Regions from separate parts of the Streptomyces sp. NPDC058650 genome, predicted to be linked through region 2. Evidence: riboswitches for the same ligand, from Rfam matches in the RefSeq annotation. Region 2 holds a riboswitch; each other region holds the start of a gene.
The links. A riboswitch is a leader RNA that binds a small molecule or an ion and turns the genes downstream of it on or off. The one in region 2 is predicted to bind thiamine pyrophosphate.

Region 1 (10,166 bases), on a different contig from region 2:
CCTCATGTCGGTCCTGCACTGGGGCCTCGGCCTCCAGATGGCCAGGGCCGCCGGCACGGTCGGCTTCCTCGCCCTGGTCACCTGCTGCTTCGCCGCGATCATCCAGTGGCTCAACGCCCGCTTCGGCGCGGCGGGCCGGATCCTCGTGCTCGCGGTGCTCATGCTCCAGCTGACCTCGGCGGGCGGCACGTACCCCGTCCAGACCAGCCCGGGCTTCTTCAACGCGATCCACCCCTTCCTGCCGATGACCTACGTGGTCGAGGCGCTGCGCCGGCTGATCACGGGCGGCGGGATCGAACCGGTCTGGCAGGCCTGCGCGGTGCTGACCGCGTTCACCCTGGGCGCCCTGGCCCTGACCGCCCTCTCCGCCCGCAAGCGTCAGGTCTGGACGCTCGACCGACTCCACCCCGAGCTGACCCTGTGAGACAGGGCCGGTGACACCCGCGACACCTGTGAGAATCGACCCCATGGACAGCAGCAGCACCCGACGCCAGGCCACCCGCGCGAAGCTTTACGAGGCGGCCGTCACCCTCATCGCGGAGCAGGGATTCTCCGCGACGACGGTCGACGAGATCGCCGAGCGGGCCGGCGTGGCCAAGGGCACGGTCTACTACAACTTCAAGAGCAAGTCCGAGCTCTTCGAGGAGCTGCTGCGGCACGGGGTCTCGCTGCTCACCGCCTCGCTGCGGGCGGCGGCGGAGGAGACCGACGAGCGGGGCGGGAGCCGGGTCGACGCGCTGGACGCGATGATCCGGGCGGGACTCGTCTTCATCGACCGCTACCCGGCCTTCACCCAGCTGTACGTGGCCGAGCTCTGGCGCACCAACCGGGCCTGGAACTCGACGCTCCTGGTGGTCCGTCAGGAGGCCGTCGCGGTGGTCGAGGGGGTGCTGCGGGAGGGTGTCGCGGCCGGTGAGCTGAGCGAGGACATCGACGTCCAGCTGACGGCGGCGGCGCTGGTCGGCATGGTGCTCGTGGCGGCGCTCGACTGGCAGGCCTTCCAGAGCGAGCGTTCGCTCGACGACGTGCACGCGGCGCTCTCGCGCCTGCTCCACGGCCGGGTCGGCGGCCGGTAGGCCCGCTCCGGCACCTCAGGGCACAGGACCGCGACACGCCCGAACCACCCTCCCCACCACGCGAAGAGGCCGGTGCGGCGAGGCTCGATCCCCCCGAGCCTCGCCGCACCGGCTTCCTTCTTCGCGTGCACCCCCGTGCACCCCCGTGGCACATCCCCCGTACCCCGGAGTCGGCAGGCGCGCGGCCCCGTTCCGCAGCCCCGTGCCGGCGGTACCGGAGCCGCGCCCCTTCCGTGGGCTCCACTCTCCCCTCTCGGCCGGTCCGCGCCCATCCGCGTACCTACTCATCTCGACCTCTAGGTACGGATACTCAGTCCTGGTTACGATCGCGGGCGTGTCGGTACTCCCCCTGGTGTTCACCAGCGGCTGGGCGAGCGGGATCAACGCGTACGCGGTGGTCCTGCTGTTCGGCGTCTTCGGCGCGACCGGGCTGACCGACGAGGTGCCCGAGTCCTTGCAGCGCACCGATGTCCTCGTCGTCGCGGGCGTGCTGTTCCTGTGCGAGGCGGTGGCGGACAAGATTCCGTACGTCGACTCGGCCTGGGACTCCGTCCACACCGTGATCCGGCCGATCGCGGGGGCCGTGATCGCGGCCCTCCTGGCCGGCCAGAACGGCTCGCTGCCGGAGCTCGCGGCGGGCGCGGTCGGCGGCTCGACGGCCCTCCTGAGCCACTTCGTCAAGGCCGGGACGAGGATGGCGGTCAACACCTCGCCGGAGCCGTTCTCCAACGTCGCGCTGAGCCTGGCGGAGGACCTCGGGGTGGCCGCGATCGTCACCTTCGCGATCTTCAACCCCGTGGCGGCGGCGAGCATCGCAGCCGTCCTGCTCGTCCTCGGCCTGGCCATACTGTTCTTCCTCGCCCAGCGGATCCGCCGCTTCCTGCGCCGCAGGTCCCAGCGTCGCGAGGAGCGTCACCTCATGGACGCCACCGCGGGGAGACGTACGCGGACGCCACCCCCACCTGACGAGTCCGACCACTTCTGAGCGGTGTCCGACCTGCCGGATAGGGTCGCTGACATGGCACGGATTGTGGTGATCGGCGCGGGACTCGGCGCCATGGCGACGGCGGCCCGACTGGCCGTGGCGGGCCACCGGGTGACGGTGTACGAGCGGACGGCGACGTACGGCGGGGCGGTCGGCCGCTTCGCCCGCGAGGGCTTCGCCTTCGACACCGGCCCGGGGCTGCTGCATCTGCCCGCCGTCTACCGGGACCTGTTCGTGAAGACGGGCAAGGAGCCCCTGGAGGAGTGCGTCGCGCTGACCCAGGTCGATCCGGCGAGCCGTCATGTCTTCGCCGACGGCACGCGCGTCGACCTGCCGAACGCCTCCCGGGCCGGCACGGTCGCCGCCCTGGACGCGGCGCTCGGCGCGGGCGCGGGCGAGCGCTGGGGCGAGTTCCTGGTGCGGGCCCGCGAGGCCTGGGACCGGACCCGGCGCCCGCTCCTGGAGGAGCCGCAGCCGGCGGACCCGACGCCGCTGGCCCGGGAGCCGTACCCGGCGCTCAAGGCGGGCCTGCTGCGCCGTCCGACGACGACGCTCGCCCAGGTCGGGGCGCGGGAGCTGGGCGACCCCCGGCTCGCCGCCCTGCTCGACGCGTACGCGTGGTCGTACGGTTTCGACCCGGCGACCGCCCCGGCGGCGGCCGTCGTCCTGCCGTACATGGAGCAGACGTTCGGCAGTTGGTACGTGGGCGGGGGCCTGCGGGCGCTCGCCGACGCGGTCCACGAGCGGTGCCGGAAGCGGCGGGTGGAGTTCGTCTTCGAGACACCGGTCGAGGACGTCCTGGAGAAGGACGGCCGGGCGGTCGGCGTCCGGCTGGCCGGGGGCGAGACGGTCGAGGCGGACCACGTGGTCTCCGGGGCGCCGGTGCCCGCGCTCTACCAGGAGCACGTCGTCGCGTCGGGCCGCGCCGACGACGACTGGCCGCACTACCAGACCAACGGGACGAGCCGGGTGACGGTCTGTCTGGCCCTGCGCGGCCCCCGGGAGGCGGCTGCGGTCCACCGCACGGTGGTGCACGCGGCCGGCGAGCGGCCGGCCGTGACGGTGCTGCGGCCGGACGACCCGGCGCTGCGGCCCGACGCGGAGCACGAGTCGGTGACGGTCACGGCGACGGTCCGCACGTCTCCGGAGCGGGACCCACAGGGCTGGGAGGCCTTCGCCGACCGGATGGTCGAGGCGGCCGGGGAGGCGGTGCCGGGGCTGCGGGAGCGGCTGTTGTGGCGGCACGTCCGCACGCCGGAGGACGTACGGCGGGACACCGGGTCCGCGGAGGTGCCGGGACCCGCGCTCGCCGGCGCGCGCGGGCTGCTGCTCCCGGCCGCCAACCGCTCCCCGCTGCCGGGGCTCTGGTTCGCGGGCGGCTGGTCCCACCCGGGCGGCGGACTCGCCCACGCGGGCATGTCGGGAGCGCTGGTGGCGGGCCTGATCGTGGAGGGCGCGGAGTTCCGCGGCTCGCGGTGACGGGCCCGCCGGAGTCCGCTCAGTAGCGGTACTGCTGCTGCTCGTCCGGGTGCTGCTCGTAGCCGTACGGGCTCTGCGGCTGCGGCGCCTGCTGCGGGGGCTGTTCGGTGTCGCGCTGCTGCGGGACCCAGACGCCGCCGGGCGGGGTGTCGTAGGTGTACGACGGGGCGTAGGGGTCGCCGTAGTACGAGGTGTACTGCTGGCCGTCCGTGCCCGGGCCGATGTACGGGTCGGAGTAGGCGGCGTACTGCTGCTGCGGGGCGGGCGCGCCGTAGTCGTAGGCCGGCTGCTGCTGCTCGTACGCCGGGGCGTACGGGTCGTAGGCGGGCTGCTGCGGCTGCTCGTACCCCGTGCCGTAACCCGCGCCCTGACCGGAGTCCTGGTGGCCGGAGTCCTGGTGGCCGGTGCCGTGGTGGCCGCCGTCCTGGTGGCCGGTGCCATAGATCCCGTACTGGCCGGTGTCGTCCGGCAGCGGCTGGGGTTCGTAGACCGCGGTGGTCTCGGCGGCGGTGGCGTCGTCATAACGCTCGCCGTCAGCCGGGGCGTAGGCGTCGACGGCGTCGTACGAGACCTCGGTGACCTCGAGCGTGGGCCCCGCCTGGGTCTGGGCGCCCGCCTTGCGGCGGCGGCTCGCCCCCGGGTTGCCGCCGATCGCCCAGCCGGTGGAGAAGCCGCGGCGGAAGGAGAGCGTCACATAGGTCTGGCCGACGGCGAAGGCGACCGCGCCGGCGATGATGACCGCCACCGAGGGCAGCAGCACGCCCAGGACGACGCCGAGGAATCCGGTGAAGGCGAGCAATCGCCATCGCAGCCGCGCTTTGTACTGGAGGAGCACCTCCCCCAGCAGCCACAACGCGACCACGCCGAATGCGATATAGAGGACCGTCCACCCCATGCCCCGCCGCCCCTCTCCACGGTCACCGCCGCGAGTCGGGGCGGGTACGACCGGTCACGACTGCTGGTGCAGTCCGAGATTCTCGTAGATCTCGAGCGTCGCGGTGGAGCTGTTCAGCGTGATGAAGTGCAGTCCGGGGACACCCTCGGAGAGCAGACGCGCGCAGAACTCCGTCGCGAACTCGATGCCAATGGAGCGTACAGCGGCCGGATCGTCCTTGACCGCGAGGATGCGGTCTTTCACATCCGCCGGGAAAGCGGCGTTGCTCAGCTGGGGCAGCCGGTCGAGGGTCTTCACATTCACAACGGGCATGACCTCGGGGATGATCGGGGTCTCGCAGCCGGCCTTCGCCACGCTGTCCCGCAGCCGCAGATAGTTCTCCGGGTCGAAGAACATCTGGGTGATCGCGTAGTCGGCGCCCGCGCGGCACTTGTCCACGAAGTGCCGGATGTCCGTGTCCCAGTCGGTGGAGCGGGGATGCATCTCGGGGAAGGCCGCGACGCCGACGCAGAAGTCTCCCGACTCCTTGATGAGCCGGACGAGGTCGGCGGCGTACCGGACGCCCTCCGGGTGCTCGATCCACTCCCCCAGCGGGTCGCCGGCCGGGTCGCCGCGCAGCGCGAGCATGTTGCGGATGCCGGCGTCGGCGTACTGGCCGAGGATGTTGCGCAGTTCGGCCACCGAGTGGTCGACGGCGGTGAGGTGCGCGACGGGGGTGAGCGTGGTGTCGGAGGCGACCTTCTGGGTGGCCTTGACCGTGCCGCCCCGGGTGGTGCCGCCGGCGCCGTAGGTCACGGAGACGAAGCTGGGGCCGACTGCCTCGACCCGGCGCATCGCGTTCCAGAGACCCTGCTCGCCCTTCGCGGTCCGCGGCGCGTAGAACTCGAAGGAGTACGACGTGCCGCCGGAGGCGAGGATCTCGCGGACCGTGCGTGCGCGGTCCGAGCGGATGGAAGCGGTACCTAGGGCCATACGGGCAGGTTAGACGGGGGACGCGGACCCGCGTAGACAGCGTCCGCGTTGTGGACAATTTTTCGGACATTCTTCCGGGACGCCGCTCAGGGCGCCCGGAGAACACCGCCAGGCCCCCGCGGGACCCGATCAGGCGCCGGCGCGCTCCCGGACGCGCTTGGCGAGGGCGGCGGTCGCGGCCGCCGGGTCCTCGGCCTCGGTGATCGCGCGGACGACGACGATCCGGCGGGCGCCCGCGTCCAGGACCTCGTCGAGGTTGGTCTCGTCGATGCCGCCGATGGCGAACCAGGGGCGGTTCTGAGCCAGACCCGCCGCGTACCGCACGAGGTCGAGCCCCGGCGCGTACCGCCCGGGCTTCGTGGGGGTGGGCCAGCAGGGCCCGGTGCAGAAGTAGTCCACGCCCGGTTCGACGGCGGCCGCGGCCGCCTCGGACTCGGCGTGGCAGGAGCGGCCGATCAGTACGTCGTCACCGCCGCCGAGGATCGCACGGGCCGCGGGCACGGGCAGGTCGCCCTGGCCGAGGTGGAGCACGTCGGAGGCGATGGCGTGGGCGACGTCGGCCCGGTCGTTCACCGCGAGGAGCTTGCCGTGGCGGCGGGCGGCCTCGGCGAAGACGGCGAGGTGCTCCAGCTCCTCGCCGGCCTCCATGCCCTTGTCGCGGAGCTGCACGATGTCCACGCCGGAGGAGAGCACGGCGTCGAGGAAGGCGGGCAGGTCACCCTGGCGCTTCCGGGCGTCGGTGCACAGGTAGAGCCGGGCGTCGGCGAGCCGCTCACGAGGCGTGGGCATGGGTGGGTTCCCCCCGTCGGTGTCGCCGGTGCCGCGGTGGCCGGCCCGTGAGGGGCCGGCCACCGCGTCACCCGCTGGTGGCGTCTTCGGTGCGTGCGCGCGTCAGAGGGCGAGCGCCTGGGCGCGGCGCTTCACCTCCGTGCCGCGATTCTCGTTGAGCGCCTGCGCGGGCGTGCCCGGCAGACTCTCGTCCGGAGTGAAGAGCCACTCCAGCATCTCCTCGTCGGTGAAGCCGTCGTCCCGCAGGACGGTCAGCAGCCCGACGAGGCCCTTGACGATCGCGTCGCCCTGGATGAAGGCGGCGGGGATCTGCAGGGCGTTGTTCTCTCCACGGCGCACGGCGATGAGCTGACCTTCCTTGATCAGCTGCCGCACGCGCGTCACCTCGACATCGAGCATCTCCGCGATGTCGGGCACGTAGAGCCAGGCGGGGACGAGCGCATCGATCTTTACGTCAATCTCGGTCACAGGACAAGCCTGCCATCCCGGACCGACAGCCGGTACCCGGGCCCTACCTCACTGCCGCCTTCAGAGGGACGGACGGGTCGGCGGCGCGCTCCGGATCGACGGGGGTGGCCGCCTCGATGAGCTTGCGGCCCTGGGCCAGGTCACGGGGGCGGCCGACGGCGAGGAGGGCCACCGGAACCCCGGCGCGCAGCCAGAGCACGGACCAGGTGTCGTCCGCCGGGTCGCCGCGCCACAGGAGCTCGTCGGCGTCCGCGTGGTGCCCGGCGTACTGGACGAACCGGCCGAACTGCTCGGACCAGAAGTACGGCACCGGGTCGTACGGGCCGGTGTCGGCGCCGGTGATCGTCGCGGCGACCGTGCGCGGGCCCTGGAGCGCGTTGTCCCAGTGGTGCACGAGGAGGCGCCGGCCGTAGCGGGCGGAGGGGTAGGAGGCGCAGTCGCCGACCGCGTACACGTCGGGCAGGGAGGTGCGCAGCCGCTCGTCGGCCGTGACGGCGCCGCTCGGGTCGAGGGCGATGCCGGAGCCGGCGAGCCAGCCGGTGGCGGGGCGGGCGCCGATGCCGACGACGACCGCGTCGGCGGGCAGCTCGCGGCCGTCGGCGAGGACGACCCGGCCGGGTTCGACCGTGTCCACGCGCGCGTGGGTGAGGAGTTCGGCGCCGTTCGCCCCGTACCAGCCGACCATGGGGGCGGTGACCTCGGCGGGCAGGGCCCCGGCGAGGGGGCGGTCGGCCGCCTCGACGACGGTGACGGCGCAGCCGGCCTCGCGCGCGGCGGTGGCGAACTCGGCGCCGATCCAGCCCGCGCCGACGACCACGACGGTGTGGCGGCGCTCCAGGACGGGGCCGAGGCGCACGGCGTCGTCGAGGGTGCGCAGCAGGTGGACCCCGGGGACGCCCTCGGCGCCGGGCAGGGTGACGGGGTGGGCTCCGGTGGCGACGACCAGGACGTCGTACGGGACGGGCCCGGCCTCGGTGTCGATCTCGTGGTCGGCGGCGCGCAGCCCGGTGACGTCGACGCCGAGGCGGAGTTCGACGTCGAGCGCCTCGAAGTCGACGTCGAAGGCGGAGTCCTCGGCCTTGCCGAGGAGGATCGCCTTGGAGAGCGGGGGCCGGTCGTAGGGCTGGTGGGGCTCGGCCCCGATGAGGGTCACGGGGCCGGTGAAGCCCTGTTCGCGCAGGGCGACGGCGGTCTGCACACCCGCCATCCCGGCTCCGACGATCACGACCTGCTGCTGGGACTGCTTCTGCTCGCTCACCCGACCACCTTACGCATCTGACGATCCGTCAGGAAGACGGTGGTTCGGGGAGGGGCCTGGGACCGCACCGGGGCTGCGGCTAGTCTGGCGGGCGTAAAGCACTCGCGGGAGCCCGGACGCACCGGGCTGAGAGGGAGGCTGGCCGGCCTCCGACCGTACGAACCTGATCCGGGTCATGCCGGCGAAGGGAGGGGCTGGACGCCCATGCGTTCTTCCGATGTCCTCGTGGTCGGGGGCGGCATCATCGGCCTGGTCACGGCCTGGCGGGCCGCACGGCGCGGGCTGCGCACCGCCGTGGTCGACCCGGATCCGGGCGGCGGCGCCGCGCGGGTCGCGGCCGGGATGCTCGCCGCCGTCACCGAACTCCACTACGGCGAGGAGACCCTGCTCGGGCTCAACCTCGCCTCCGCCGCGCGCTATCCCGCGTTCGTCGCCGACCTGGAGGAGTCCACCGGCCATGACGTGGGGTACCGCGCCTGCGGGACCCTCGCCGTCGCCCTCGACTCCGACGACCGGGCCCATCTGCGCGAACTCCACGCCCTCCAGACCCGCTGCGGCCTCACCTCGGAGTGGCTGAGCGGGCGCGAGTGCCGCCGTCTCGAACCGATGCTCGCCCCCGGGGTGCGCGGCGGGCTGCGCGTGGACGGCGACCACCAGGTCGACCCGCGCCGGCTGACCGCCGCGCTCCTCGTCGCCTGCGAGCGGGCCGGGGTGGTCTTCCACCGCGTCCTCGCGGAGCGCCTGACGGTCGTACGCGACCGGGCCCGCGGGGTCCTCCTCGCCGACGGCGAGGAGCTGAGCGCCGGCCAGGTCGTCCTGGCCGCGGGCAGCCTGAGCGGGCGGCTCGCGGGCGTGCCGGACGAGGTGCTGCCGCCGGTCCGCCCCGTGAAGGGCCAGGTCCTGCGGCTACGCGTGCCCGCCCCGTACGCCCCCTTCCTCTCCCGTACCGTCCGGGCCGTCGTCCGCGGCAGCCACGTCTACCTCGTGCCGCGCGAGAACGGCGAGCTCGTCGTCGGCGCCACCAGCGAGGAGCTCGGCTGGGACACCACGGTGACCGCGGGCGGGATGTACGAGCTGCTGCGCGACGCCCACGAGCTCGTCCCCGGCATCACCGAGCTCCCGCTCACCGAAACGCTGGCCGGACTGCGCCCGGCGTCCCCGGACAACGCGCCGCTGCTCGGCCCCAGCGCCCTGCCCGGCCTGCACCTGGCCACGGGCCACTACCGCAACGGGGTGCTGCTCACCCCCGTCACCGGCGACGTCATGGCGGAGGTGCTCACCACGGGCGCCCTCCCCGTCGAGGCCCGCGCCTTCACCCCCCGGCGGTTCTCCGTCGCCCCTCCCGTACGTCTGGAGCAACCCGCATGAACGTGCCCGTGAACGTGTCCGTGAACGGAGAACCCCGAGAGCTCACCGGCCCCGTCTCCCTCGACGCCCTCGTCGCGACCCTGAGCACGGCCCCGTCCGGGGTGGCCGCGGCCGTGAACGAGGCGGTCGTCCCGCGCAGCGAGTGGGCGGCGACGCTGCTCGGCGAGGGCGACCGGGTGGAGGTCCTGACCGCGGTGCAGGGAGGCTGAGCGCGATGTCCGACGACGTGTTCACCCTCGGCGGTACGGAGTTCTCCTCGCGCCTGATCATGGGCACCGGCGGCGCGCCGAGCCTCGACGTCCTGGAGCGCTCGCTGGTCGCCAGCGGCACCGAGCTGACCACCGTCGCGATGCGGCGGCTCGACCCGACGGTCCAGGGCTCGGTCCTCTCCGTCCTGGAGCGGCTCGGCATCCGGGTCCTGCCCAACACGGCGGGCTGCTTCACGGCGGGCGAGGCGGTCCTGACCGCCCGGCTCGCCCGGGAGGCGCTCGGCACCGACTGGATCAAACTGGAGGTCGTCGCCGACGAGCGGACGCTGCTGCCGGACGGGGTGGAGCTCCTCGACGCGGCGGAGACGCTGGTCGACGAGGGCTTCACCGTCCTGCCGTACACGAACGACGACCCGGTCCTCGCGCGGAAGCTGGAGGACGTGGGGTGTGCGGCGATCATGCCGCTCGGCTCCCCCATCGGCTCGGGACTCGGCATCCGCAACCCGCACAACTTCCAGCTGATCGCGGAGCGGGCAGGGGTGCCGGTGATCCTGGACGCCGGGGCGGGCACGGCCTCGGACGCGGCGCTCGCGATGGAGCTGGGGTGCGCGGCGGTGATGCTGGCCTCGGCGGTGACGCGGGCGCAGGAGCCGGTGCTGATGGCCTC
Region 2 (10,166 bases):
TGAGCGCCTCGAAGGCGAGCGGGGCACCGAAGACGTCGCCGACGAAACGGGAGTAGTCGGACCAGTTCATACCGAACTGGAACTCCTGCACGATGCCGGTGACGACGCCCATGGCGATGTTGATCAGGAACAGCTTGCCCCAGAACTTCGTCGCCCTGAGGTACTTCTCCTTCTCGGTCCGCACCCAGGCCGTCTGAAGACCGGCGGTGAGGGCGGCGAGGGAGATCGTCAGGGGGACGAAGAGGAAGTGGTAGACGGTGGTGATGCCGAACTGCCAGCGCGCCAGAGTCTCTGGCGCAAGAGCGAGGTCCACGTCTTCTCCTTACTCGCCGTGATCACATCGGCAGTTTGCCCCGTTAATCCCACCGATTAAGGGATAAACCAGGCGCGCTTGTGAACGCGTTCACATTCACAAGCATTATGGCTCATACGAAATCCGTACCTTCAGTCGGGGTCCCCCCATCGAAGGTCACCCCTTCCCAGGGACTTCAACATATTGTTGAATCCGGGGCATGACCCTTCGGATACGCATCTCCTGGCCGGCCGGACACACCACGGCGACCCTTGAGGAAACCCCCACGAGCGCGGCGCTCGCGGGGGCTCTCCCGATCTCCTCCACCGCCCGGACCTGGGGCCAGGAGGTCTACTTCGACACCCCGGTCTCCGTCCCCGTCGAGGACGGAGCGCGCCAGGTCGTGGAGCCGGGCACGGTGGCCTTCTGGACGGACGGCGACGCGCTCGCCCTCCCCTACGGCCCGACCCCGATCTCACGGGGGGACGAGTGCCGGCTCGCGAGCCCCTGCAATCTGCTGGGCGCCCTGGACGGCGACCCGCGGATCCTGGCCACCGTCAGGGACGGCGACCCGATCCGCGTGGAACTCGTCGCCGGCCGCTGATCAGCCCTGCGCGCGGAAGCCCTCCGCCGTCTTCAGGAACAGGTCGTTCGCCTCGGTCTCGCCGATCGTGACGCGCACGCCCTCGCCCGCGAACGGCCGCACCATCACGCCGTGCCGCTCGCACTCCGCCGCGAAGTCCAGCGTCCGCTCACCGAGCCGCAGCCAGACGAAGTTCGCCTGGGTGTCCGGCACGGTCCAGCCCTGGGCCACAAGCCCCGCGTGGACCCGCTCGCGCTCGGCCACCAACGAGCCGACCCGGCCGAGCAGTTCGTCCTCGGCCCGCAGCGAGGCCACCGCCGCGTCCTGCGCCAGCTGGCTGACCCCGAACGGGACCGCCGTCTTGCGCAGCGCCGCCGCCACCGGCTCGTGGGCGATCGCGAAGCCGACCCGCAGCCCCGCCAGGCCGTACGCCTTGGAGAACGTACGCAGCACGGCGACGTTCGGCCGGTCGCGGTAGAGCTCGATGCCGTCCGGGATGTCGGAGTCGCGGACGAACTCCTTGTACGCCTCGTCGATGACGACCAGGACGTCAGAGGGCACCCGGTCGAGGAAACGCTCCAGCTCGGCCCGGCGGACCGCGGTGCCCGTGGGGTTGTTGGGGTTGCAAACGAAGATCAGCCGGGTCCGGTCGGTGATCGCCGCGGCCATCGCGTCGAGGTCGTGCACCTCGCCGTCGGTCAGCGGCACCTGTACCGAGGTGGCGCCACTGATCTGCGTGATGATCGGGTACGCCTCGAAGGAGCGCCAGGCGTAGATCACCTCGTCACCCGGGCCCGAGGTGGCCTGGAGCAGCGACTGCGCGACCCCTACCGAGCCCGTGCCCGTCGCGATGTGCGAGACCGGCACGCCGAAGCGGTCGGCGAGCTCCTGCATCAGGCCCGTGCAGGCCATGTCCGGGTAGCGGTTGAAGTTCGCGGCGGCGGCCAGCGTGCTCTCCATGACCCCGGGCAGCGGCGGATAGGGGTTCTCGTTGGACGACAGCTTGAAGGCCACGGGTCCGCCCGCGGCGGCCGGCTTACCCGGCTTGTAGGTGGGGACGCCGTCCAGCTCGGCGCGCAGCTTGGGGCTGCCGGTGCTCGTCCCGCTGGTCTCGCTCACAGTGTGGCCTCCTCGACCGTCCGTACCGCCAATACTCCTCACCTTAAGAGGATTCGCCTCCGCTGCGAATGGCCTGTGGACAACAGGAGGGACACGCTGTGGAAACCGCTCCCGATCCCTCCCCTGGCGATCCCGTGGACAGCCCGTGGAGAGGGGGAGCGCGAGCCCGGGTGGCGCGCGCCGGTGGCGGGCGCCGTGGCGCGCATCCCCCGTAGAGGTGAGTTGAGACCTCTTCGAGACCTCGTCCCATCGCCAGGCCTATGCCGTTCGGCAACCCTAGGTCGCATGGATGGACCCTTAACTACCTTGCATTCCTTGGCCATTGGCAGTTTTCGATCATGCAGAAACGTGCCTGTCAATGCCTGCATATGCGACCGTCCCGACCGCCCCTCATCGCCCTACTATCGGCTCGCCATGACAGCAGCAGGGAAGCACCAGGTGAGCCGGGCACAGACCCGGGGAAGCCGGCAGGGCCGGGCAGGCATCCGGGACGTGGCCGCCGCCGCCGGGGTCTCCATCACGACTGTCTCCGACGCGCTCAACGGCAAGGGCCGACTCCCGGACGCCACCCGCCGCCACGTCCGCGAGGTCGCCGACCGGCTGGGCTACCGCCCATCCGCGGCGGCCCGCACGCTCCGTACGGGCAAGTCGGGACTCATCGGCCTGACCGTGACCACGTACGGGGATGAACCTTTCACCTTCACCGAATTCGCATACTTCGCGGAGATGGCCAGAGCAGCCACATCGGCAGCACTCGCCCGGGGCTACGCCCTGGTCATCCTCCCCGCCACCTCCCGCCATGACGTCTGGTCGAACGTCGCCCTCGACGGCACCGTCGTCATCGACCCCTCCGACCACGACCCGGTCGTCACCGAACTGGTCCGGCAAGGCCTCCCCGTCGTCTCCGACGGACGCCCCGCCGGCACCCTTCCGGTCACCGCCTGGGTCGACAACGACCACGAAGCCGCCGTCCTCGATCTGCTCGACCACCTCGCCGACGCCGGCGCCCGCCGCATCGGCCTCCTCACCGGAACCACCACCGACACGTACACCCGCCTGTCCACCACCGCGTACCTCAACTGGTGCGAGCGGGTCGGCCAGGACCCCGTCTACGAGGCCTATCCGGCGCACGATCCGTGCGCGGGCGCCGTCGCGGCCGACCGGCTGCTCGCCCGCCCGGACCGACCCGACGCCGTATACGGCCTCTTCGATCCCAACGGAACCGATCTCCTCGCGGCCGCGCGCCGCTACGGGCTGCGCGTCCCGGAGGACCTGCTGCTGGTCTGCTGCAGCGAGTCCACCGTCTACGCCACCACCGAACCGCCCATCACGACACTCTCGCTCAAGCCACGCAGGATCGGCACGGCCGTCGTCCAGCTCCTCATCGACGCCATCGAGGGGGTCGATACGGACGGTCCGGTCGAGCAGGTGATACCGACCGAACTCATCGTCCGCACGTCCTCGCAGCGGCGCTCGCCGCGCACCACGGTCAGCCCGCCGCGCTCACCCGCGAAGGAGTGACCGAGGCTCACCGAATCCGCCGTCCCCGCCCCTGCCCGTGGGCAGGGGCGGCGAAACCGAGCACCGTACCGGCCTCAACCCTGGACTGGACCTTCTCAATTCGGGCGAAACAACCGGTGAACCCGGAGTGGACCCGGATTCACCACCCCTGGTGCGTCACACAGGAGGACCCTCATTCCTATGATGGGCGGACGACATCGTGGGCCACCCCGACCAGGCCGGTCCACCATGTGCAGGGCATCGCGACGGTGGTGGAGGGGTCCATGACTCAGGGGGCCGGGCAGGAGCCCGTGGTGCGCACGGCGACATTGCGCGACTTCCGCGTACCGCCGTACGCCCGGGTGCCCGTACAGGGCCACGCCGCCGAGCCGACGTCCGCGGATCCGCTGCCGACGCCCGCGCCGTCGGCACAGCATCTTCCGCCGGGTGAGCACCTTCCCTCTGCCGAAGCACCGGCCGAGGGACCGGTCGCGACGCCAGTCGCCCCGCCCATGCCGGCCACCGCGCCCGCACGGACGGTCGAGGCAGCACCGAGCGGGTCGCTCCCCGTCGTCGGCGCGCCCCCGTCCACGCCCGCCGCCGTCGCACCCGCACCCGTGCCCGCGCCGCCCGTACCCGCGGCCGCGCCCGTACCGGCACCCGCACCCGCACCCGCACCCGCACCCGCACCCGCACCCGCACCCGCCGACCCAACCCTGCTCCTGGGCCGCCGCATCGCCCCCGCGTACACCGGCACCACCGGCGCCACCACCAGCACCACCGGCTCCTCCATCGTCTCGGTCGCCACCGGCCACCCCGGCAGCGCCTTCCCCGAGGGGAACGTGCCCGAGGGCTACACCCCGACCGAGCGCGACCTCCCGGTCATCAACCGCGGCGACACCGTCCAGGTCCGGGTCACCCCCGACGCCGCCACCGCGCCCGACCCCGCCGCCACGACCGGCGACGGCCCCGGCCCCCTCTACGTCGTCGGCGACGTCCACGGCTACCTCGACGAACTCGTCGCCGCCCTGCGCGCCCAGGGCCTCGTCGACGAGAACGGCGGCTGGGCCGCGGGCAACGCCCGACTCTGGTTCCTCGGCGACTTCACCGACCGCGGTCCCGACGGCATCGGCGTCATCGACCTCGTCATGCGGCTCTCCGCCGAGGCCGCCGCCGCCGGCGGCTACTGCAAGGCCCTCATGGGCAACCACGAGCTGCTGCTGATCGGCGCCAAGCGCTTCGGCGACACCCCGGTCAACTCCGGTGCGGGCACGGCCACCTTCCAGGCCGCCTGGCTGCTCAACGGTGGCCAGAAGCACGACATGGACCGGCTCCAGGACGTCCACCTCCAGTGGATGTCCCGACTCGACGCCGTGGTCCTGGAGGACGACCACCTCCTCCTGCACTCCGACACCACCGCGTACCTCGAATACGGCGAGACCATCGAGGACGTCAACGAGACGGTCCACGAGATCCTCACCCGGAGCGACGCCGACGAGGTCTGGGACGTGTTCCGGAAGTTCACGAAGCGCTTCGCGTTCCGCGACGAGGGCGGCCCGCAGGCCGTCCAGGAGCTCCTCTCCACCTACGGCGGCAGCCGGATCGTGCACGGCCACAGCCCCATCCCGTACCTCCTCGGCCAGGTCGGCACGGAGGAGAGCGAAGGTGGCGGCGGCCCGATCGTCGACGGGCCGCATGTATACGCGGACGATCTCGCGATCGCCATGGACGGTGGCGTGACCATGGCCGGAAAGCTGCTGGTCGTCCAACTCCCTCTGAACGGCTGACGCATAACCCTGCGCATCCGGGGAAGTCGATTTCCGGAAACACTCTGTCAGCCTGTGGCGTCAGCGCAATACCATCGGACCATCCGTAGCAGGCTCTCCTCCGTTTCCGCCCGACCGGCCGTTCTCCACGGCTGATCCGGGCCTGCGGAGCATCGGGGGATGCACATGAACGTGGCTCCGTACCTGCTGACCGAGGATCGCGCCGAGTACGAGCGGGTCCTCGACGACGCACTGAGCACCGCCCACGCACGTCCGGATCTCGCCGGAGTCGGGACACGGCTCACGGTCGGGCAACTACGCTCCATGGCCCTGAACGCGACAGCGCTGATCACCACCGCGGCGTCCAGCGAGTACGACCACTTCGTCAAGGTCCGCGAGCAGAGCCGCGTCGCGGTCGCCACCCGCGTACCCGCCCCGCAGAACGGCTCCGGAGCGGGGATCGCCGCGATCGTCACGGTCATGGTGCCCGTCCTCGCCGGGTCGGCCGCCTTCATCTTCCTGCTGGTCGGCGCGCTCCTGCACGCGATCGCGCCCACCGTGGTGTTCGGCGCGACGCTGCTGACGGCCGGCCTGGTCTTCGGCGCGATCGCCGCCGCGGGCCTGCTCTGCGCGGCCGCCGGGATCCTCAGGACCGCCCTGCGCAACAGCCCGACCGCGACGGTCAACGCCGGTACGCCCGCCACCGCGGCGGACGACGAACTGTCCCGCGCTCGCGAGGCCTGGCGCCTCGCCCTGCTCGAACGCGGCGTCGTCCCCTTCCTCCGCGACGCCCTCGCCGCCATGGACCGGGACGACGGCACCCCCACCTGACGGCGCCTCCACCCGGCGGGGGCACCCCCGGACAACGGCACCGGCCCGCGACTCCCCCGTGGGTCGCGGGCCGGTACCTGCTCAGAAACCGGCGTGGTGCCGACTCAGAAGCCGGCGTGGTGCCGACTCAGAAGCCGCCGCGGTCAGTCCGCGAGCGGCAGGTACACGCGGTTGCCGGCCTCCGCGAACTCCTTCGACTTCTCCGCCATCCCGGCCTCGATCTCCTGCTGCGTGCCGCCGTGCTCCCGCCGGATGTCCTGGGAGATCTTCATCGAGCAGAACTTCGGACCGCACATCGAGCAGAAGTGCGCGGTCTTCGCGGGCTCCGCCGGCAGCGTCTCGTCGTGGAACTCGCGTGCGGTGACCGGGTCGAGCGCCAGGTTGAACTGGTCCTCCCAGCGGAACTCGAACCGCGCGTCCGAGAGCGCGTCGTCCCACTCCTGCGCGCCCGGGTGCCCCTTCGCGAGGTCCGCCGCATGGGCGGCGATCTTGTACGTGATGACGCCCGTCTTCACGTCGTCCTTGTTGGGCAGGCCCAGGTGCTCCTTGGGCGTGACGTAGCAGAGCATCGCCGTGCCCCACCAGGCGATCATCGCCGCGCCGATGCCGGAGGTGATGTGGTCGTAGGCGGGCGCCACGTCCGTCGTCAGCGGGCCGAGCGTGTAGAACGGCGCCTCCTCGCAGATCTCCTGCTGGAGGTCGATGTTCTCCTTGATCTTGTGCATCGGGACGTGGCCCGGGCCCTCGATCATCGTCTGCACGTTGTGCCGCTTGGCGATCGTGTTCAGCTCACCGAGCGTGCGCAGCTCCGCGAACTGCGCCTCGTCGTTGGCGTCCGCGATCGAGCCGGGGCGCAGACCGTCGCCGAGCGAGTACGTGACGTCGTACGCCGCCAGGATCTCGCAGAGCTCCTCGAAGTTCGTGTAGAGGAAGTTCTCCTTGTGGTGGGCGAGACACCAGGCGGCCATGATCGAGCCGCCGCGCGAGACGATGCCGGTCTTGCGGCGCGCGGTGAGCGGCACGTACGGCAGGAGCACGCCGGCGTGCACCGTCATGTAGTCGACGCCCTGCTCGGCCTGCTCGATGACCGTGTCCTTGTAGATCTCCCAGGTCAGGTCCTCGGCCCGGCCGTCGACCTTCTCCAGGGCCTGGTAGAGCGGCACGGTACCGATCGGCACGGGGGAGTTGCGCAGCACCCACTCGCGGGTGGTGTGGATGTTGCGGCCGGTGGACAGGTCCATGACCGTGTCCGCGCCCCACTTGGTGGCCCAGGTCATCTTCTCCACCTCCTCCTCGATGGAGGAGGTGACGGCGGAGTTGCCGATGTTGGCGTTCACCTTCACCAGGAACCGCTTGCCGATGATCATCGGCTCGATCTCCGGGTGGTTGACGTTCGCCGGGAGCACCGCGCGGCCCGCGGCGATCTCCTCCCGTACGACCTCGGGGGAGACGTTCTCCCGAATCGCGACGTACTCCATCTCCGGGGTGATCTCCCCCCGGCGGGCGTACGCGAGCTGCGTCACCGCCTGGCCGTCGCGGCCGCGGCGCGGCAGGCGCGGACGGCCGGGGAAGACGGCGTCGAGGTTCTTGAGCCCGCCGCCGCGCGGCGACGTGTGCTTGATGCCGTCGTCCTCGGGGCGGACGGGACGGCCCGCGTACTCCTCGGTGTCACCGCGCGCGATGATCCAGTTCTCGCGCAACGGCGCAAGGCCTCGCCGTACGTCGGTGTCGATGGTGGGGTCGGTGTACGGACCGGACGTGTCGTACAGCGTCACGTCCTTGCCGTTGGTGAGGTGCACCTGACGGACCGGGACCTGGAGGTCGGGGCGCGAACCCTCGACGTAGCCCTTGTGCCAGCCCGGCGTGCGGGCGCCGTCGACGGACGTGCCGTCCTGGTCGGAGGCAGGCGTGCGTGCATCCTGAATGGTCATGAGACCGATCTCCCTACGCCGGCATTACCCGGTAACAGGTTCGGCGGTCGGCGCAGCCTCCTCCCGTACGTGCGTACGGTGATCAGCGCCCTCTCAGCCCGGTGCTCCGAGCTCCCGCGTGTGCAAAGTGGTCACCACGCTAGCGCCATCCCGGGCGTGCTGAACAGTGGGCCCCCACCGTTCTTGCGATGATCGGTCGGTGACTTCCCCCCAGCAGCCCCCCGAGCCGCACGGCCACGTCCCCGGTCCCGACCATGGGCACGGGCGCGATTCCGGCCCCTCCCACGGGCACGGGCACAGCCACAGCCACGGCCCCGCCGCCCCCGTCTCCCGGCACCTGCGCAAGGTCATCGCCGCGGTCCTGATCCCCTTCGCCACCGCCGTCCTGGTCGGGCTCGCGGTCCTGTGGCCGGGCGGCGCTCCGGCGCACGAGCGCACCGGGGTCGGCTTCGACCGGCAGACCGAGCAGGGCACGGTCGTCTCCGTCGAACAGGTCGACTGCAAGGACGTGAACGCCGCCCAGGTCCCGCCGACGGGCGACACCTCCACCCCCGAGGGACGCGAGGCGGTCGAAGCCCAGCAGGGTCAGTGCGAGAAGGCGATGATCGAGGTAACCAGCGGCCGGGAGAAGGGCCGTACGTTCACCGAGATCGTGCAGCCCGACGCGCCGCGCCAACTGCACGAGGGGCAGGGCGTGGTGGTGGCGTACGCCCCCGATGCCCCGCGCGACCTCCAGTACTCCGTGACGGACGTGAACCGGAAGCTCCCGATGGCGCTGCTCGCCGGGATCTTCGCCGTCGCGGTCGTGGTCGTCGGCCGGCTGAAGGGCTTGATGGCGCTCGTCGCGCTCGTCGCGAGCTTCCTGGTGCTGACGTTCTTCATCCTGCCGGCGATCCTGGAGGGCTCGAATCCGCTGGTCGTGGCGGTGGTCGGGTCGAGCGCGATCATGCTGATCGCGCTCTACTTGTGCCATGGTCTCTCGGCCCGCACCTCGGTCGCGGTGCTCGGCACGCTGATCTCGCTGCTGCTGATCGGCCTGCTCGGCTCGCTCTTCATCGGCTGGGCCTCGCTCAGCGGCAACACCGACGACAACACCGGGCTGATCCACGGCCTGTATCCGGACATCGACATGTCCGGCCTGCTGCTCGCCAGCGTCATCATCGGGTCGCTCGGTGTCCTCGACGACGTGACCGTCACCCAGACCTCGGCGGTCTGGGAGCTGCACCAGGCCGACCCGCGCATGGGGCCGCGCGCCCTGTACCGGGCCGGGATCCGGATCGGCCGCGACCACATCGCCTCGGTCGTGAACACCCTGGTCCTCGCTTACGCGGGCGCCGCCCTGCCGCTGCTGCTGCTCTTCTCGATCGCGCAGAGCAGCATGGGTACGGTGGCCAACAGCGAGTTGGTCGCAGTGGAGATCGTCCGAACGCTGGTCGGTTCGATCGGTCTGGTCGCCTCCGTGCCGCTCACCACGGTCCTCGCGGCGCTGGTGGTCTCCGCAGACCGGCCGGGAGCCGAGGCCGACGAGAAGCCCCGGGCGGCGGTACGGGGCGGTCGGCGCCGCCGCGCGAAGTAGGGATTCCGGGTGTGGGCCGGTCCGTCCCGCACTCCCGCACCCGTACTCCGCGTCCCGCCCCCGGTGGACCCCGTCGCTGTGTCGACGGGGTCTCAGCCGGCGTTCTCCTCTGCCAGAATCCGGCCGAGTGCCGCCTCCAGGTTGTCCTCGAAGTCACCGAGTGTCCGTTCCTGACCAAGCGGAACCAGCTTGTCCGTGCGGTCGAGGAAGGCGACCAGCGGCGGCGCGCTCGCCCGGAACAGGGCGCGGTCGCCGCCCACTTGAAGCCGGATGGAGACGTCCGAAAGCCCATCGGGGTCCGTCGGGGCGATGTGCACGTCCCCGTCCCCGCTCGGCTTGTTGATCCCGTCGAGCAGCAGTTCCCTACCGAACGCCCAGGTCACGGGCGCGTCTCCGGGGAGGTGGAAGGTCATCCGCACCGCGTAAGGATCCCGGGTCTCGTATCGCAGCTCGACTGGGATCTTGAAGCAGAGCTCCTCGGAGACGAGGAAGCTCATCAGGACCTCGGCCTGAACCGACTCTCGCATCATGTACCCCGCAGTAGATGAAGCAGTTGTGTAAACACAGC
Region 3 (10,166 bases), on a different contig from region 2:
CAGAAGGGTGTCGCCAAGCGCGAGGGCCGCTCCGCCGAGAACGGCGCCGTGGTCTCCCTCATCGCCGACGACAACACCTCCGGTGTCCTCGTCGAGCTGAAGTGCGAGACGGACTTCGTCGCCAAGGGTGACAAGTTCCAGGCCGTCGCCGCCGAGCTCGCCGAGCACGTCGCGAAGACCGCCCCGGCCGACCTGGAGGCGCTGCTCGCCTCCGAGATCGAGGCCGGCAAGACCGTGCAGGCGTTCGTCGACGAGGCCAACGCCAACCTCGGCGAGAAGATCGTCCTGGACCGCTTCGCGCAGTACGCCGACGGCTTCGTCTTCGCGTACATGCACCGCACGATGCCGGACCTCCCGCCGCAGATCGGTGTCCTCGTCGAGTTCGACAAGGCCGACGCCGCCGTCGCCAAGGGCGTCGCCCAGCACATCGCCGCCTTCGCGCCGAAGTACCTCACCCGTGAGGACGTCCCGGCCGAGGTCGTCGAGACCGAGCGTCGAGTCGCCGAGGAGACCACCCGCGCCGAGGGCAAGCCCGAGGCCGCGCTCCCGAAGATCGTCGAGGGTCGCGTGAACGGCTTCTTCAAGGACGCGACGCTGCTCGGTCAGCCGTACGCCCTTGACAACAAGAAGTCCGTCCAGCAGGTCCTGGACGAGGCCGGTGTCACCCTGAAGCGCTTCACCCGCATCAAGGTCGGCATCTGAGTCCGTCCGCGAACGCGACGGACACCGGACCCCGGTAGGGTCTGAAGCAGTCGTCCGCCCCCGCGCAGGACGACCGCAGATCTGACGAGGAGGCCATTGCCGTACGGGATACCGCGAGGACCCAAGGCAATGGCCTCCTTCGTATGTGCACGAGGAGATCTCCATGAACCAGGGCGCCGTACAGGGCGACGACAACAACGGCAAAAAGGCCGGCCGCTACATGCTGAAGCTGTCCGGAGAAGCCTTCTCCGGCGGTACGGGCCTGGGCGTCGACCCCAATGTCGTGCACGCCATCGCGCGTGAGATCGCGGCGGTCGTACGCGACGGCGCGGAGATCGCGGTGGTGATCGGCGGCGGCAACTTCTTCCGCGGCGCCGAACTCCAGCAGCGCGGCATGGACCGGGCCCGCTCCGACTACATGGGCATGCTCGGCACCGTGATGAACTGCCTCGCCCTCCAGGACTTCCTGGAGAAGGAGGGCATCGACTCGCGCGTCCAGACCGCCATCACCATGGGCCAGGTCGCCGAGCCGTACATTCCGCTGCGCGCCGTGCGCCACCTGGAGAAGGGCCGCGTGGTCATCTTCGGCGCGGGCATGGGCATGCCGTACTTCTCCACCGACACCACCGCGGCCCAGCGTGCCCTGGAGATCGACGCCGAGGCCCTGCTCATGGGCAAGAACGGCGTGGACGGCGTCTACGACTCCGACCCCAAGGCCAACCCCGGCGCGGTCAGGTTCGACGCGCTGGAGTACGGCGAGGTGCTCTCCCGCGACCTCAAGGTCGCCGACGCCACCGCCATCACCCTGTGCCGGGACAACAAGCTCCCGATCCTCGTCTTCGAACTGCTCACCGAGGGCAATATCGCTCGCGCGGTGAAGGGTGAGAAGATCGGCACGCTCGTGAGCGACCAGGGCACCCGGGCCTGACACCCGAACCGGGAACCGCCCCGCAAGGGGATGGACAGAGCCCTGCCGGTCGTACCCACCGTGCAGGACACAACGCGACGACACGCAGGAGCATGTGGTGATCGAAGAGACCCTCCTCGAGGCCGAGGAGAAGATGGAGAAGGCCGTCGTGGTCGCCAAGGAGGACTTCGCCGCGATTCGCACCGGCCGTGCGCACCCGGCGATGTTCAACAAGATCGTGGCGGACTACTACGGTGCCATCACCCCCATCAACCAGCTTGCGTCGTTCTCCGTTCCGGAGCCGCGCATGGCCGTGGTGACCCCGTTCGACAAGAGCGCGCTGCGCAACATCGAGCAGGCGATCCGTGACTCGGACCTCGGTGTCAACCCGAGCAACGACGGCAACATCATCCGGGTGGTGTTCCCCGAGCTGACCGAGGAGCGCCGCCGGGAGTACATCAAGGTGGCCAAGAGCAAGGCCGAGGACTCGAAGATCTCGATCCGCGCCGTGCGCCGCAAGGCCAAGGAGTCCATCGACAAGCTCGTCAAGGACGGCGAGGTCGGCGAGGACGACGGCCGTCGCGCGGAGAAGGAGCTCGACGACACCACCGCGAAGTACGTCACGCAGGTGGACGAGCTGCTCAAGCACAAGGAAGCCGAGCTGCTCGAGGTCTGATGAACGACTCTTCCTGGGGGGCCCCGGGCGGCACCGGCCGCCGGGGACCCGACCAGGGGCCTGCCCCGGCGGGTCCCGCATACGATCGGCATCAGGCGGCGCAGACTCGGCCCATGCCCATCGTGCCCGACGTTCCCGCCGGCGGATTCCAGGACGGTCACGGCCGGGGGGCCGCTCACCAGAGCGGTCCCCTGTTCCGTGACGAGACGCCGCACGAGCACCCGCAGGAGCCCATGTCCAGCCCCACCCCGCCTCCGCCGCCCGCGCCGACGGCGCCCCGGCAGAAGAAGAGCGCGGGGCGCGACCTGGGCGCGGCCATAGGGGTCGGGGTCGGTCTCGGCGCGGTCATCGTCGCGTCGCTGTTCATCTGGAAGCCGGCGTTCGTCGGGGTGATCGCGGTCGCCGTGGTCGTCGGGCTGTGGGAGCTCACGTCCCGCCTCCAGGAGCGCAAGGCCATCAAGGCTCCGCTGGTGCCGCTCGCGGTCGGCGGTGCGGCGATGGTCGTCGCCGGCTACGTCCGGGGCCCCGAGGGCGCCTGGGTGGCGATGGCGCTGACGGCGCTCGCGGTACTCGTCTGGCGGATGACGGAGCCCCCCGAGGGCTACCTGAAGGACGTCACGGCGGGTGTCTTCGCCGCGTTCTACGTGCCGTTCCTGGCGACGTTCGTGGCGATGCTGCTCACCGCGGACGACGGTCCGCAGCGCGTGCTGACCTTCCTGATCCTGACGGTGGTCAGCGACACCGGGGCGTACGCGGTCGGCTGGCGCTTCGGCAAGCACAAGCTGGCTCCGAGAATCAGCCCCGGCAAGACCCGCGAGGGTCTCGTCGGCGCGGTGGCCTTCGCGATGGCGGCGGGCGCGCTGTGCATGGAGTTCATGATCGACGACGGGGCCTGGTGGCAGGGCCTGATCATCGGTCTGGCGGTGGCGGCGAGCGCGACGCTCGGTGACCTCGGCGAGTCGATGATCAAGCGCGATCTCGGCATCAAGGACATGGGCACGCTGCTCCCGGGCCACGGGGGCATCATGGACCGGCTGGACTCGTTGCTGCCGACGGCGCCGGTGGTGTGGTTGCTGCTCGCGCTGTTCGTGGGGACGGGCTGAGCGGCCGGTCGATTTCCGTCCGTCGGAGATGGTTGACGGACAGCGGGTACTCTGGAAGGGCTCGTGGCGCGTGCGCCGCGGGCCCTTCCGCCGTCCTCGCCACCGCGAGGGCGCTCCAGTGAGGTTTCCTGGCTTCGGCATCGTCATGCCGCGCTTCCCGCCGACGCGGGGCTGTCCGGACCTCGTGCCGTCTGAGGAGACACCCGATCGTGGCCCGTCCAGTGCCCGGAGAACTCACTTTCATCGCCCCCAAGGGAGCCAAGAAGCCGCCGCGGCACCTGGCCGACCTCACGCCCGCCGAGCGGAAGGAAGCCGTCGCCGCGATCGGCGAGAAGCCGTTCCGAGCCAAGCAGCTGTCGCAGCACTACTTCGCTCGGTACGCGCACGACCCCGCGCAGTGGACCGACATCCCGGCGGCCTCGCGGGAGAAGCTGGCCGGGGAGCTGCTGCCCGACCTGATGTCCGTCGTGCGGCACATCTCGTGCGACGACGACACCACCCGTAAGACCCTGTGGCGGCTGCACGACGGCACGCTCGTGGAGTCGGTGCTCATGCGCTACCCGGAGCGGGTGACCATGTGCATCTCCTCGCAGGCGGGCTGCGGCATGAACTGCCCGTTCTGCGCGACCGGGCAGGCGGGGCTCGACCGGAACCTGTCGACCGCCGAGATCGTGCACCAGATCGTGGACGGCATGCGGTCCCTGCGGGACGGCGAGGTGCCCGGCGGCCCGGCGCGCCTCTCGAACATCGTGTTCATGGGCATGGGCGAGCCCCTAGCCAACTACAACCGGGTCGTCGGCGCGATCCGGCGGCTCACCGACCCCGAGCCGGACGGTCTGGGGCTCTCGCAGCGCGGGATCACCGTGTCCACGGTCGGTCTCGTGCCGGCGATGCAGCGCTTCGCCGACGAGGGCTTCAAGTGCCGCCTCGCGGTCTCGCTGCACGCCCCCGACGACGAGCTGCGCGACACCCTGGTGCCGGTGAACACCCGCTGGAAGGTCCGCGAGGTCCTAGACGCCGCCTGGGAGTACGCGGAGAAGTCGGGACGCCGGGTCTCCATCGAGTACGCGCTCATCCGCGACATCAACGACCAGGCGTGGCGCGGTGACCTCCTCGGCAAGCTGCTCAAGAACAAGCGGGTGCACGTCAACCTGATCCCGCTGAACCCGACGCCCGGTTCGAAGTGGACGGCGTCCCGTCCGGAGGACGAGCGGGCCTTCGTCGACGCCATCGCCCGCCACGGCGTTCCGGTGACCGTCCGGGACACCCGGGGCCAGGAGATCGACGGTGCCTGTGGACAGCTGGCGGCCTCCGAGCGCTGACCTTGTACTCTGAGCTCGAACACATCTCCATATTCCGACAGGGGAGCGCCACAGCGCTGAGAGTGCGGTCACCGTAGGACCGCAGACCCTCTGAACCTTGCCCAGGTCATTCTGGGTAGGAAGTTCGGTCGTTAACTCAAGCTGTTGCGCCCTGCCCGCGTCCGGTTTCCGCCGGACGTGGGCAGGGCCGCGTCTCTTCCTGGTCATACCCAGGAGGAATCTCAGTGAGCACCAAGAAGATGGCTGCCGTCGCGCTTGTCGCGGCGCTGGGCGTCACCACCCTCGCCGCCTGCGGCACCGAGTCCGGCGCCAAGGATGAGGCGGGCACGTCCGGCAAGCCCGCGCCGAAGACCGTGACCCTCGTGAGCCACGACTCCTTCAACGCCTCCAAGGAGGCGCTGGCGGCGTTCACGAAGGAGACCGGATACACGGCCAAGGTCCTCAAGGCCGGCGACGCGGGCGAGGCCGTCAACAAGGAGATCCTGACCAAGGGCTCCCCGCAGGGCGACGTCTTCTTCGGCGTCGACAACACCTTGCTCTCCCGCGCCCTCGACAACGGGATCTTCGTCCCGTACGAGGCGAAGGGCGTGGACCGGATCCCGGCCGCGTACCGCCTCGACAAGGAGCAGCGGGTCACCCCGGTCGACTCCGGCGACATCTGCGTCAACTACGACAAGAAGTACTTCGCCGACAAGAAGCTGGCGCCGCCGCAGACCTTCGACGACCTGGCGAAGCCGGCGTACAAGGACCTGCTCGTCGTCGAGAACCCCGAGCGGTCCTCCCCGGGCCTCGGCTTCCTCCTCGGTACGGCCGCGAAGTACGGCGACGAGGGCTGGCAGGACTACTGGAAGAAGCTGAAGGACAACGGTGTGAAGACCGTCGACAGCTGGGAGCTCGCCTACAACCAGGAGTTCTCCGGTTCGGCCGGCGGCAAGCAGGCCAAGGGCGACCGGCCGCTCGTCGTGTCGTACGCCTCCAGCCCGCCGGTCGAGGTGCTGTACGGCGAGCCGCAGCCGAAGGTGGCTCCGACCGGGGTCTCCACCGGCACCTGCTTCCGGCAGATCGAGTTCGTGGGCCTGCTGAACGGCGCGAAGAACCCCGAGGGCGGCAAGGCGCTGATCGACTTCCTGATCTCGAAGACGTTCCAGGACGACATGCCGCTCCAGATGTTCGTCAACCCGGTCGCGAAGGACGCGACGCTGCCGGAGCTGTTCACGAAGCACGGTGTGGTCGTCGACGAGCCGGAGACCATGGCGCCCGAGAAGATCGCCGAGAAGCGTGACCCGTGGATCCAGCAGTGGTCGTCGCTCGTACTGAAGTAAGGCGCGACCTCCGGGGGAGCGCGACGAGGCTGGGGCTGATGGCCCTGCCCGTCGCGTTCTTCGGGGTCTTCTTCGCCTGGCCCGTCCTGTCGATCGTCGACCGGGGGCTGCGGCCCGACGGCGTCTGGCGGTTCGGCCGGATCGGCGAGACGCTGAGCCGGCCGGACATCCTCGACGTGCTCGGCTTCACCGTGTGGCAGGCGGCCGCCTCCACCGGTCTGACGCTGCTCGTGGCGCTGCCCGGCGCGTACGTCTTCGCACGCTTCGACTTCCCCGGGAAGAGCCTGCTGCGGGCCGTGGTCACGGTCCCGTTCGTGCTGCCGACCGTCCTCGTCGGCACGGCCTTCCTGGCGCTCGTCGGCCGGGGCGGGCTGACGGACGAGCTGTGGGGGCTGCGGCTCGACACCAGCGTCTGGGCGATCCTCCTCGCGCACGTCTTCTTCAACTACGCGGTGGTCGTACGGACCGTCGGCGGCCTCTGGTCCCAGCTCGACCCGCGCCAGGAGGAGGCCGCCCGGGTCCTCGGCGCCTCGCGCTGGACGGCCTGGCGGACGGTGACCCTGCCCGCGCTCGTGCCCGCGGTGTCGGCGGCCGCCCTGATGGTCTTTCTCTTCACGTTCACCTCCTTCGGTGTCGTACAGATCCTCGGCGGGGACGGGTACTCCACCCTGGAGGCCGAGATTTACCGGCAGACCGCCCGGCTGCTCGACCTGCCGACGGCCGCCGTCCTCACCCTCGTCCAGTTCGCCGCGGTCGGGGCGATCCTGGCCGTGCACGCCCGGACGGTACGGCGGCGGGAGACCGCCCTACGGCTCGTCCCGCCGGAGCGGACCGCGCGCCGGCCGCGCGGATGCGGACAGTGGGCGCTGCTCGCGGGCGTCCTCGTCTCGGTGGCGCTGCTGATCCTGCTGCCGCTGGGCGTGCTCGTGGAGCGCTCCTTCGCCGGGCCGCAGGGGTACGGGCTCGGCTACTACCGGGCGCTGGGATCGCTCGACGACGGCGGTACCTTCCTGGTGCCGCCGCTGGAGGCGATCGGGAACTCGCTGCGGTACGCGGTGGCCGCCACGGGCATCGCGGTGCTGATCGGGGGTCTCGCGGCGGCGGCGCTCACGATCCCCCACTCTCGGCTTCGCTCGCGCGGGGGGACCCCCATGGCCGGGCGGTTCGTGCGGGGCTTCGACGCGCTGCTCATGCTGCCGCTCGGGGTCTCGGCGGTCACCGTCGGCTTCGGGTTCCTCATCACGCTCGACGAGCCGCCGTTCGACCTGCGGGCCAGCTGGATCCTCGTACCGCTCGCGCAGGCCCTGGTCGGCGTCCCCTTCGTCGTACGGACGATGCTGCCGGTGCTGCGGGCGGTGGACGAGCGGCTGCGGGAGGCGGCGGCCGTGCTCGGCGCGTCACCGTGGCGGGCCTGGCGGGAGGTGGACCTGCCGCTCGTGCGGCGGGCGCTCCTCATCGCCGCCGGGTTCGCCTTCGCCGTCTCGCTCGGGGAGTTCGGCGCGACCGTCTTCATCGCCCGGCCGGACAGCCCGACGCTGCCGGTGGCGGTGGCCCGGCTGCTCGGGCGGCCCGGCGAGCTCAACTACGGCCAGGCGATGGCCCTCTCGACGATTCTGATGGTGGTGTGCGCGGTGTCCCTGCTCCTGCTCGAACGGCTGCGCACCGAGCGGACCTCCGGGGAGTTCTGATGCTTTCGATCCTGGACGCGACCGTACGGTTCGGGGAGCGGGCCGCGCTCGACGCCGTGGACCTGGAGGTCGCCGAGCACGAGATCGTGTGCGTGCTCGGTCCCAGCGGCAGCGGCAAGTCCACGCTGCTCCGGGTCGTCGCCGGACTCCAGGCGCTCGACGGCGGCCGGGTGCTGCTGGCGGGCGCCGACCAGGCGGGCGTGCCGGTGCACCGGCGGGGCGTCGGGCTGATGTTCCAGGACCACCAGCTGTTCCCGCAGCGGGACGTCGGCGGCAACATCGCCTTCGGGCCGCGGATGCGGGGGGCCGCGAAGGCCGAGCAGGCGGAGCGCGTACGGGAGCTGCTGGAACTCGTCGGGCTGCCGGGGGCCGAGCGGCGTTCCGTCGACGCGCTCTCCGGCGGCGAGCAGCAGCGGGTGGCGCTGGCGCGGGCGCTGGCGCCGCGGCCCCGGCTGCTCATGCTGGACGAGCCCCTGGGACAGCTCGACCGGGGGCTGCGGGAGCGGCTCGTCGTCGAGCTGCGGCAGCTCTTCGGGCGGCTCGGGACGACGGTCCTCGCCGTCACCCACGACCAGGGCGAGGCCTTCGCGCTCGCCGACCGGGTCGTGGTGATGCGGGACGGGCGGATCGCGCAGTCGGGTGCCCCCGTCGAGGTGTGGTCGCGGCCGGCCTCGGAGTTCGTGGCCCGCTTCCTCGGCTTCGACAACGTGGTGGCGGCGCTGGTCGCCGGGACGGTCGCGGAGACGGTGTGGGGGAGGATCCCGGTACCGGAGGGTTCGCCGCAGGGGGAGCGGCGGCTCCTCGTCCGGCCGGGCGGGGTGCGCCTCGCCCCGACGGAGTCGTCGGAGTGGACCGTCGAGTCGCGGACCTTCCGCGGCGACCGTGTCGTCGTACGGCTCCGGCCGGCGGACGGGCCGTCGCTGGAGGCGGAGTTCCCCCTGAGCGAGGCGCCGGCGGAGGGGGCCGGGGTGGACGTGCGGTTCGCGGTGGAGGACGTCGTGGTGCTCGGCGACTCCTGAAGGGCGCGCCCAGGTCGGGGACGGGCGGGAAGACGAGCGCTCCGTCGGCACGCAGCTTGGCGGCGGCCTCGGGCTCCACGGGGCGGCCGAGGAAGACGGCGGCCGCCGTGGATGCGGGGAGCAGGGCGAACGTCCGGTCGGTCGGGTCGACGGACCGCACGCGGAGCCCGGCCGGCGCGCCGGGCCGGGCGAGCGCCGCGTCGAACCCGTCGAGCGTGTGGATCTCGCGCGCGGACCGGGCGGCCGGTGTGCAGGAGGAGGCGTCGCCGTGGGCCCACGCCAGGGGCGCCTGCCGATCGGGCCCGACGGGCCGCCCGGCGGACCGTCAGACCGTCAGGGGGAGGGCCGCCAGCTCCGCCACGATCCAGGTGAGCGGCAGGAAGACGGCGACGAGGGCGCCCGCCCGCATGAGGGCCGCCGTGCGCAGGACCGTGGGCGGGGCGCCGAGGCGGAGGAGCGCCTCGGTGGTGTGGGCGCGGCACTGCTTGGACTCAAGCGCCGCCGTGAGGAGCGTGGCCGTGGTGCAGGCCATGACCAGCGCCGCGCCGAGCCCGGTGAGCGGTCCGAAGGCGGTGGGGCCCGTGCCCGACGCGTACAGCGCGGCCGCCGCGAGCGTCCCGGACAGCACCGCGGAGACCACCCCGAGCGGGCGGCCGATACGGCGGGACTCGTCCATGAGGACACGGCCGGCGAGCAGCCGGGTGGCGCCCGGCCGGACGGCCTGGAGGAGCCGGCCGCAGCCGTACGTGAGCCCCGGGCCCGCGAGCGCGAGCCCGCACGCGGTGAGCACCCACCCGGCGAGGACGCCCGCCGGGCTGCCGTCGAACCGGCCGGGCAGGGGGAGGTCGTCGCCGGCGCCGCTGCGGCCCGCGTACGTCTCGATGGCGAGGCCGACCGCGACCAGGGCGACGCCCCACGGCAGGCCGGACGGCAGCTGCTTCTCGACGCCCTCCGGCTCGGCGGGTTCGGAGCGCGGGCGCAGCGCGAGGCCCGCCGCCGTGGCGGCGACGACCGGCAGGATCGCGAGCAGGGTGAGGGCGGCGGCGAGCGGCATCGGCTGGTCGGCGGCGAGTAGCTCGGCCGCCGCCCCGTCGAAGGGCAGGCCCGTGATGTCGCCGCGCAGGTGCAGGTAGAACAGGAGCGCGACCATCGAGCCGAGCGCGCAGGCGACGGCCGTCGACGCGGCCGCGACGGCGGTGAGCCGGACGGGGCCGAGCCCGACCGCCGAGAGTCCGGGGCGCGGCCGGGTGCTGGGGTCGGTGCGGGCCACGGCCACGGCGAACTGGACCGTGGCGGCGAGCGGCAGGGCGCACCACAGCAGGCGCAGCACGGAGACCGACGACTGGGCCGGGTGCCCGACGGCGTATCCGAGGGTGCAGAGCAGCAGGAAGCCCACCCCCGCGGACGCGGCGGCGACGAGGAGCCGC

Region 1: linked by a shared signal. The riboswitch ahead of thiO (glycine oxidase ThiO) and the one ahead of thiC (phosphomethylpyrimidine synthase ThiC) in region 2 are both predicted to bind thiamine pyrophosphate.
Region 3: linked by a shared signal. The riboswitch ahead of ACFWWU_RS05660 (thiamine ABC transporter substrate binding subunit) and the one ahead of thiC (phosphomethylpyrimidine synthase ThiC) in region 2 are both predicted to bind thiamine pyrophosphate.

Annotation. Positions count from the first base shown of each region.
Region 1 is NZ_JBHXRL010000006.1:346,368-356,533, forward strand. Features, by position in the region: gene ACFWWU_RS13790 (YhgE/Pip family protein) at 1-424, shown strand, start outside; gene ACFWWU_RS13795 (TetR/AcrR family transcriptional regulator) at 468-1,076, shown strand; gene ACFWWU_RS13800 (DUF4126 domain-containing protein) at 1,411-2,061, shown strand; gene ACFWWU_RS13805 (phytoene desaturase family protein) at 2,095-3,540, shown strand; gene ACFWWU_RS13810 (hypothetical protein) at 3,560-4,435, opposite strand; gene metF (methylenetetrahydrofolate reductase [NAD(P)H]) at 4,490-5,407, opposite strand; gene thiE (thiamine phosphate synthase) at 5,537-6,196, opposite strand; gene ACFWWU_RS13825 (Rv2175c family DNA-binding protein) at 6,299-6,664, opposite strand; gene ACFWWU_RS13830 (NAD(P)/FAD-dependent oxidoreductase) at 6,708-7,871, opposite strand; TPP riboswitch at 8,017-8,129, shown strand; gene thiO (glycine oxidase ThiO) at 8,127-9,290, shown strand; gene thiS (sulfur carrier protein ThiS) at 9,287-9,499, shown strand; gene ACFWWU_RS13845 (thiazole synthase) at 9,505-10,166, shown strand, end outside.
Region 2 is NZ_JBHXRL010000001.1:545,407-555,572, reverse strand. Features, by position in the region: gene ACFWWU_RS02720 (cytochrome ubiquinol oxidase subunit I) at 1-313, opposite strand, end outside; gene ACFWWU_RS02715 (cyclophilin-like fold protein) at 513-896, shown strand; gene hisC (histidinol-phosphate transaminase) at 897-1,994, opposite strand; gene ACFWWU_RS02705 (LacI family DNA-binding transcriptional regulator) at 2,409-3,515, shown strand; gene ACFWWU_RS02700 (metallophosphoesterase family protein) at 3,779-5,281, shown strand; gene ACFWWU_RS02695 (hypothetical protein) at 5,441-6,091, shown strand; gene thiC (phosphomethylpyrimidine synthase ThiC) at 6,235-8,022, opposite strand; TPP riboswitch at 8,016-8,150, opposite strand; gene ACFWWU_RS02685 (YibE/F family protein) at 8,222-9,598, shown strand; gene ACFWWU_RS02680 (SsgA family sporulation/cell division regulator) at 9,691-10,125, opposite strand.
Region 3 is NZ_JBHXRL010000002.1:411,266-421,431, forward strand. Features, by position in the region: gene tsf (translation elongation factor Ts) at 1-702, shown strand, start outside; gene pyrH (UMP kinase) at 866-1,630, shown strand; gene frr (ribosome recycling factor) at 1,728-2,285, shown strand; gene ACFWWU_RS05650 (phosphatidate cytidylyltransferase) at 2,285-3,388, shown strand; gene rlmN (23S rRNA (adenine(2503)-C(2))-methyltransferase RlmN) at 3,598-4,710, shown strand; TPP riboswitch at 4,740-4,850, shown strand; gene ACFWWU_RS05660 (thiamine ABC transporter substrate binding subunit) at 4,950-6,032, shown strand; gene ACFWWU_RS05665 (ABC transporter permease) at 6,071-7,720, shown strand; gene ACFWWU_RS05670 (ABC transporter ATP-binding protein) at 7,720-8,739, shown strand; gene ACFWWU_RS05675 (hypothetical protein) at 9,065-10,166, opposite strand, start outside.